Regions from separate parts of the Brevibacillus sp. Leaf182 genome, predicted to be linked through region 1. Evidence: a T-box and tRNA genes for the amino acid it is inferred to sense, from the RefSeq annotation. Region 1 holds a T-box; the other holds one or more tRNA genes.
What was found. The T-box of region 1 lies ahead of leuS (leucine--tRNA ligase). A T-box ahead of a tRNA ligase gene usually reads a tRNA of that ligase, here a tRNA-Leu.
Positions count from the first base shown of each region.

Region 1 (4,243 bases):
AGCTGCTACTTACATGACCACGCAAATGTTAATTGGAATGGCAGATCTTTTACGCGAAGAAGCATTCACCCTCCCTACTCTGCAAAAGAGAGTCTGCGTACCCGGAGGAATTACTGGGGAAGGCCTGATTCCTTTGCAAGACGGTATTCCCGGTCTTTTCGCCCAAGTATTTCGTCGCACACAAGCAAAGTTTGCCGAGGACCAGGAACTGGTTGCACGAAATTTGAGCAATCAGCCGCATTAGCGCAAGACGAAGATTCGTTGACTTACGAAAAAAGGAGTGGATACCTGTCACTCACAGGCTCCACTCCTCTGCTCATTTCTTGCCGTCTTTTCTTAACGAACGACGATATTCACCAGTTTACCTGGAACAGCGATGACTTTGACGATCGTTTTTCCTTCGATCAGCTCTTTAATCATCTCGTTGTTCTTCGCCATCTCTTCCATCTGTTCTTTCGTCGAATCAGAAGCGATGAGCAGCTTTTCTTTGTTTTTGCCGTTAATTTGCAGGACGATTTCTACCTCGTCTTCAACCAGCTTCGCTTCGTCATACGTAGGCCATGCTGCGTATGCCAGGCTCTCGCTGTGACCCAGTTTTTCCCACAGCTCTTCACCCAAGTGCGGAGCGATTGGAGACAGCATTTTTACAAAGTCCTCCATGAATTTCTTCGGCAGAACTTCTGCTTTGTACGCTTCGTTTACGAATACCATCAACTGAGAGATACCTGTATTGAAACGCAGGCCCTCGTAGTCTTCTGTTACTTTTTTCACCGTTTGGTGGTACACGCGCTCCATGCCAGCCACGTTGGAGGTTTCCACGATTTTTTCGTTCAGCTCACCGTTGTCGCCCACAAACAGACGATATACGCGATCCAGGAAGCGACGTGCGCCATCCAAGCCTTTTGTCGACCAAGCGATCGAAGCATCCAGTGGTCCCATGAACATTTCGTACATACGCAGTGTGTCGGCACCATGACTGTTGATGATATCGTCTGGGTTTACGACGTTGCCTTTGGACTTACTCATTTTCTCGTTATTTTCACCCAGAATCATTCCTTGGTTAAACAGCTTTTGGAATGGTTCCTTGGTTGGTACGACACCGATATCGTACAGGAACTTGTGCCAGAAACGAGAGTAGAGCAAGTGCAGCACCGCGTGCTCTGCACCACCAATGTAAATGTCGATAGGCAGCCATTCTTTCAGTTTGTCTGGATCAGCCAACGCCTTGTCATTGTGTGGATCGATGAAGCGCAGGAAGTACCAGCAGCTACCCGCCCATTGTGGCATCGTGTTTGTCTCACGACGTGCTTTCATGCCTGTTTCCGGATCGATTGTGTTTACCCATTCCGCGATGTTTGCCAATGGCGATTCACCTGTTCCGGATGGTTTGATTTCTTTTGTTTTAGGCAATACGATTGGCAGTTCGGATTCTGGAACGACTTTCATCGTGCCGTCTTCCAGATGGAGAATCGGAATTGGTTCGCCCCAGTAGCGTTGACGGCTAAACAGCCAGTCGCGCAGACGGTACGTTACTTTGCGATTTCCTTTGCCTTCCGCTTCCAGCCACTCGATCATTTTGCTGATAGCCTCTTCTTTGTTCAAACCATCGAGCATGCCGGAGTTGATGTGCTCTCCGTCGCCTGCATACGCTTCTTTGGAGATATCTCCGCCAGCGATTACTTGCTTGATTGGCAGATCGAATGTTTTCGCGAACTCATAGTCGCGTTCATCATGCGCTGGAACTGCCATGATGGAGCCTGTTCCGTAGCTGATCAGCACGTAATCCGCAATCCAGATTGGCAGACGCTCGCCGTTAACCGGGTTGATAGCATACGCTCCGGTAAATACTCCTGTCTTTTCTTTCGCCAGATCGGTACGCTCCAGATCGCTCTTGCGCTTCGCTTGATCCAGGTATGCTTCCACTGCTTCTTTTTGAGCTGGTACAGTAATTTGCTCAACCAGCTTGTGCTCAGGAGCCAGCACAGCATATGTTGCTCCGTAGAGCGTGTCTGGACGAGTCGTAAAGACGGTAAAGGATTCGTCATGACCTTCGATACCAAAGGTTACTTCTGCCCCTTCAGAACGACCGATCCAATTGCGTTGCATTTCCTTGATGCTCTCTGGCCAATCCAGTTCATCCAGGTCAGCGATCAGTCTTTCCGCATACGCAGTAATTTTCAAGACCCATTGCTTCATTGGGCGGCGTTCTACTGGGTGTCCGCCGCGCTCACTTTTTCCGTCAATGACTTCTTCGTTCGCCAAAACTGTTCCCAAAGCAGGGCACCAGTTTACAGCTACCTCGTCAATGTAAGCCAAGCCGTGCTCATACAGCTTCGTAAAAATCCATTGTGTCCACTTGTAGTAATTCTGATCGGTCGTATTGATTTCACGATCCCAATCGTAGGAAAATCCGAGTGACTTAATTTGGCGACGGAAAGTGTTGATATTGTGCTCGGTGAATTCTGCCGGATCGTTTCCTGTATCGAGCGCGTATTGCTCCGCTGGCAAGCCAAACGCATCCCAACCCATTGGGTGGAGAACGTTGTAACCTTGCATCCGCTTCATGCGGGATAATATATCAGTAGCCGTATAGCCTTCCGGATGTCCTACGTGCAGGCCAGCTCCAGATGGATACGGGAACATGTCGAGTGCATAAAACTTTTTCTTACCCTCATCCTCGGAGGTTTTGAAGGTCTTGTTCTGCTCCCAATATTGCTGCCACTTCTTTTCGACATTTTGATGACTGAATACCATGGTAAAGCACTCCCATCTTAAAATAGGTGAAAACAAAAAACCTCACATCCCAGATCGCTATTGCGAAAGGGACGAGAGGTTGTTTACATTCCCGCGGTACCACCCAGATTGGCAAATGACAAGCATTCACCCACTTGTTTCATCCGTATCGGGGATAAGCCGCTCACCCTTACACAGTCATTGCTTGTATGACCTTGGGGGCAAGTGCTGGGAGGTGAGTTCAGATAGATCCGGGTTGACTTGCACCATCCGTCAACTCTCTGTGAATGCTCGAATCCTATTCCTACTATTCCTCTTAAACGCGTCGAAATCTGTAGTTATAACGCCATTATAGTCAATCCGAACCAATCATGTCAAACTTTTCGGCTTGCGGGCTGAAAAAAATAGGCGCTCACTCGCTTCTTGTGGCGGCATATCCGAGTAATCAGCCGTGATGACAATGTCTGTGAAGCCAGCACCTGTCAGCCAGCGCATCAGTTGGACAGGCTGGTAAGCCCGTTGCCAATGCTCTTCTTCCATCCGCTCGTACAATCCGTTTGGCTGACGAATGAAAAACGTTAGCTGATGCTCTACCTCCAGTCGCAGCGGGTCGCAAAAACATTGCCAAATGTACGAAACTTCATCTTCTACATGTGTGAACGTCTCGTCTCCGAAGATGTGCAGCATCTTGTACGGACTGTGCACATCAAACAGAAAGCTCCCACCAGGGGCGAGATGAGCGAAAACGCGCTTGAACGTTTCCTGCACATCCGCTTCCTCTGTAAGATAGCTCAAGGAATCACACAAAGAGATGACCGCATCAGCCTCGGGCAAGGACAGCTCTCGCATATCCTGCTCCACCCACGCTACTTCTACTTGCTCCTGCCTCATTTTGTCATAGGCGATTGCAAGCATTTCTGTTGAGAGATCCACTCCAGTAACACGGTATCCCCGCTTGGCGAGTGGGATCGCAATCGTGCCAGTCCCACAGCCAAGATCAATGACCCGCACAGGCTTCTCTCCCTTTGTCCAATGACGCTCAACCCAATCGAGCCACTGGTCATAAGGAGTATCCGCCATCAGCCTGTCATATACAGCGGCCATATGTGCGTATGCCATCTGTCCTTACCCTTGCGCGCTGAAGGAAACTTCCTCTGCGTCCTTCCACAGGCGCTCCAAGTTGTAAAACTCGCGATCTTCGCGATGGAAAACGTGAATGACGATATCGCCCAGATCAACCAGTACCCAGCGACCTTCATCCGCTCCCTCGATACCGCGGACGTCAAAGCCGTTTTTGTGGGCTTGGTCACGGATTTCGCGAACAATTGCCTGTACTTGACGCTCGTTGTTTCCGTGGCAAATCATGAAATAGTCTGCGATCACGGACAGCTTTTTAATATCGAGCACCTTCAAGTTCTCTGCTTTCTTGTCCTCTGCCGCCTTCACAACCAACTGGGCCAAATCTTCTACTGTTTTAACCATTAAAACCCTCCTTCTCTCCCTTTGCGGG
Region 1 is NZ_LMPN02000027.1:61,120-65,362, reverse strand. It holds gene comER (late competence protein ComER) at 1-244, shown strand, start outside; gene leuS (leucine--tRNA ligase) at 337-2,754, opposite strand; T-box leader at 2,819-3,063, opposite strand; gene ASG16_RS19695 (class I SAM-dependent DNA methyltransferase) at 3,103-3,852, opposite strand; gene rsfS (ribosome silencing factor) at 3,859-4,215, opposite strand; gene yqeK (bis(5'-nucleosyl)-tetraphosphatase (symmetrical) YqeK) at 4,215-4,243, opposite strand, start outside.

Region 2 (4,243 bases), on a different contig from region 1:
GTTTTGAGTTGTAGTGCCAGCTCTTCGTCAGCAAGGAAGTTCAGATTGGACAGCGGGACTTCTGGATTCGAGATCATCTGATTGAGCAGCCTTATGAGATGATCCACAATTCGATCAACCTCATTTTCCGTGTACTCGGCAATCTTGTAATCCAATTCCAGCGTCAATCGTTCATCTATAGCCCATTCCCTAATAATCACTTGGAGCGAATACAACTGGTGACCGTTGTAAAACTCCTCATTCGTCACGGGGTGCCCGCCAAGGGTGAAGGGCAGCTGCGTGCTGTAATAATTGACACAAATCTGAAACAAGCTGTCATAGCCATGTTTCTTCAATTCCAACTCTTGAGCGAGCAAATCGTACGGATATTTCTGATGAAAAAAACAGGAAGTGAGTTCCCTGTTGACATATTTGACATAATCGAGAGCATCCATTTCCATCGGAACTGCCAGACGAAATGGCATGGTGCTTGTGAACATCCCGAAAATTTTGCGCTCCACTTTGCCTGAACGATTTAACAGCGGCGTACCGATCACGATTTCTTCTTGCCTCGTGCAGCGCTGAAGGTAAAGACTGACGAGAGCCACAAACAAGGAATTTAGCGAGCATTTCATCTGGTCTGCAAACTGGCGTATTCTTGTCGAATCTTCTCGGTTGAATGCATAGACTTTGCGCTTGCCTTCGGTCGTATCTGTTGCCTTTTGTAATGTCGTGATCACAGGCAAGCTCTGAAACTTGTCCCGCCAGTATCGCTTGTCCTTTTCAAATCTCTCAGACTGAGAATAGGCATGCTCCCTGTCGACAAAAGCTTGATAAGCGTGTTCATCCCCTAGATGAACGGTACCGCCTGCCAACAACGTGTCATAATAGTGAGCAATTTGTTCTGTCATAATGGAGATAGACCAACCATCAGCAATCAAATGGTGAAACTTCACAAAATATCCCGCTTCTTCGTCACTCAGTTGAATCAGACAAAAGTAGAATAGAGGCTCTTGTCCGATCGAAAACGGCTTTGCAAACAAAGCTTGCAGGAATTGTCTGCACCGATCAGGGGCATTCGGTTCCTGTCTGAAATCAAACACCTGCAAGGGCTCCAGTTCGTACTCTCCAACAAACTGAAGGACTGTTTCTTCCTCCTGATAGTTGAGTCGCAAAGCATCGTTCTTTTGAATGAACAGGTGAATGGCCGCTTCCAGTACATCCAGTTTGACCTTGCCTTGAACCCGAACCATCCCCCCTAACGTATGGATAGGAAGCTGTGGATGTAATTTTTCCGTATACCAGATACGCTTTTGTGGATGGCTTAAAGGATATCCCACCTTCAATTGCTTCTTATCCTGGCGCAATGCATATCCCCCTTTCGGAATTGCGAAGATATCATCACAATTCATAAATGGTAAAAAATCTAATTGATTACAAATACTTCCAATTCCAACTATATAGATGAATCTTCTATAGTGTCAAATGAATTTTCCATAAAATGTTATTTCTGAAAATTGGATGAATTCCATTTCTTCCTTCCCTTTTTAGCGCTGCATAGAATGGAAAAAAGTTTGTACACACTATTGATTTTGGCTGCCTTTTCACGTAGGATAAAATGTAATATATTGGTAAAAAACACCTGGAAGGATGAATGTGATTAGATGTCTGTGACACTTCGTGAAATAACCCTGGAAAACTGGGAAGAGTGTATTGAACTGGAACCTACGCCTGAACAGAGTGAATTTGTTGCCCCGAACCTCTACTCCATCGCTGAAGCAAAGTTTCAAACTACATTTGTCCCTTTGGCCATCTACCACGATGACACGATGGTTGGCTTTGTCATGTACGGTCTTGACCCCGACGATGGAAACTACTGGATTTACAGACTCTTAGTTGATGCAAAGTATCAACGGCAAGGTTACGGACGTGCTGCGATCTCGCAAGTCATTGATATCCTGAAAGCAAAAGAAGATTGTCAAAAAATTGTCATTGGTTATGCCCCAGCCAATGTCGCAGCCGAAAACCTTTACGCTTCACTCGGATTTCAAAAAAATGGCATGGTCCTGTTTGGCGAGACGATTGCCGAATTGAACTTTTAAGTTAGCTAGTTCTTTTCCCAAAAATGAAACAGCGGCGACCTAAGACCTGAAAATCCAGTCTTAGAATCGCCGCTATTTGAATTGTTTTGTGTTTTTCCGTAAATGAAAAAGCACACCTTCCATGCGTCTGTAAACATCATGGTTAGTGTGCATTCGTTTTTGATATGGTGCCGGTGAAGGGACTTGAACCCCCACGGTTTCCCTCACGATTTTGAGTCGCGCGCGTCTGCCATTCCGCCACACCGGCATGTGAAACTATGAATAAAATAGCACATCATCGATAGAAAATCAATGGTGGGGAGAGACGGATTCGAACCGCCGAACCCGGAGGGAGCAGATTTACAGTCTGCCGTGTTTAGCCACTTCACTATCTCCCCACAATATGTGCTGTCTATCTTCTGCGTCTACTCTCTTCAACCAGAAGCGACATTTATTAATCTACCATGAACTTTGTTTGACGTCAATATATTTATTTAGATTGACTCTCTTTTTTCTCCAAGATCTCCTGTGCCCACTCGTGAAAGACGCGTAGCGCTTCGTCCACTTCTTGAAATGTTTCTTCTCCCTCACAGGAGTACTCCGGGAAGTCTAGTATGCGGTTTTTGCGAATCTTCACTTGGTCTTCTTCGCATTTTATCTCCAAGAAGTAGGGAACGGCTTCATCGATCCCATAACTATTTTCTAAAAACTCGTAGGTACGTACCCACTCCAGAATTCGAACTTCCGATGCTTTTAAGCGAAGCACCTGCTCCAAGGACATAATGGTTTCATTCCCGTAGTAATACATGTTATTCAGCCCTTCTGCACGAAAATGGACGGAGCCGTGACTCCGCCCTGTAATTGATGTGATCGATTAGATCGAGGAAAGCAGCTCTCTTAGTTCTTTGACAATCACTTGCTGGTAGCCAGTGCCTTCTCCATACTGTTCGAGCATTTCGGCACGGACCACTTTGATCTTTTCTTCATAATCTGCTGCGTTTCGGTCCGGGTTTTGCTGTTTAAACACCGTCATAACAGCTTGGACATGCTTCGGTCGTGGTCCCCATTTTGCCAGAACATGTCCACCCGTGTCCGCGAAAATAACAACGGGGATCGCCCGACCGCCCATTGTGAGAAACTCATCCATAAGATCGAGATGCTCTTCCATCACCATAATTTCCACTGGCATGTCAGTTTCTTTCAAGGCATGCAAGACGACTGGCAAGTTGCGAACGACGTCGCCACACCAATCCGCAGCCAAAATCAAGCATCTGAGGTCATCACGATGCTGGAGAGAGGCAAAAAACGCACGGTCTTGTTCATCCTCCCATGAAAATGCATCCGACCAGTTTTTGTATGTATCCTGATTTTTTGTCATGCTTTCCACGAACGCTTGTGGCTTGAGCCCCGTACGGAATTTATGTGCTACGTTTGCCCCCATCTTATTCTCCTCCTCGTGTGTAATGAATCTAGTCTTGCTTTTCAGACTCTCGCTCACTTTCTTCTTTCTCTTGCTTTGCCAACTCCATCATTTTTTGTAACAAAATATGCTGCGGCATGTGCATGAGGCGCTCTAAAGGTACCTGAAGTGCTTCGGCCAGCTTGACAGCCGTATCAGGTGATATCTGTAACGGACGCATGTATTTCCACTCCTTCCGTTTGCTTTCATCAGTCCCTCCAGTATAATACACGACTCTTAAACCTGCCAGCTTGGTATCTTGAGGTTCATTCGTTATCCCTGCCAACCACAACGGTGGCCTGCTGATAATCCGGGAAAAGCATATCCAATAGACCTTGTTCTAGCTTGTGCCAAAGGTGGAATCGCTCTGGAACGAGCCTGGTCCAAGTCATCGCAATCTGTTCCCAATGCTCCATACGACGGTTGTGCTTGACGAGCCAGCTATCTAAAAAATTCGTTGACGCCAAATGTCCGTAGCAGAGCTTCGCCAGCACCGCTTGCCACTCTGATTTTGGTAGTGGATGATGAGCCTGATACCCTTCACAGAACGCAAGAATCCCTTCGTACTGAAGTGCTGACAAGTGAAGCCCTGCAACCAGATCTTTTGCCCAATACCCTTCCCTTCCGGCACCATCTGTCCAGTCTACGAGTGCAGCCACCTCGCCATTTGGATGAAAAATGAGCTGTTCGACCCAATACGAATGAAAGCATCTACCTCGGAGCG
Region 2 is NZ_LMPN02000037.1:455,565-459,807, forward strand. It holds gene edeP (edeine non-ribosomal peptide synthetase EdeP) at 1-1,346, opposite strand, end outside; gene edeQ (edeine self-resistance N-acetyltransferase EdeQ) at 1,644-2,081, shown strand; tRNA gene ASG16_RS29090 (tRNA-Leu) at 2,247-2,328, opposite strand; tRNA gene ASG16_RS29095 (tRNA-Tyr) at 2,374-2,458, opposite strand; gene ASG16_RS29100 (hypothetical protein) at 2,551-2,868, opposite strand; gene ASG16_RS29105 (thioredoxin family protein) at 2,935-3,501, opposite strand; gene ASG16_RS29110 (YycC family protein) at 3,530-3,700, opposite strand; gene ASG16_RS29115 (phosphotransferase enzyme family protein) at 3,786-4,243, opposite strand, start outside.
Region 2: it encodes a tRNA-Leu, which carries the amino acid that the T-box ahead of leuS (leucine--tRNA ligase) is inferred to sense. The anticodon was not compared.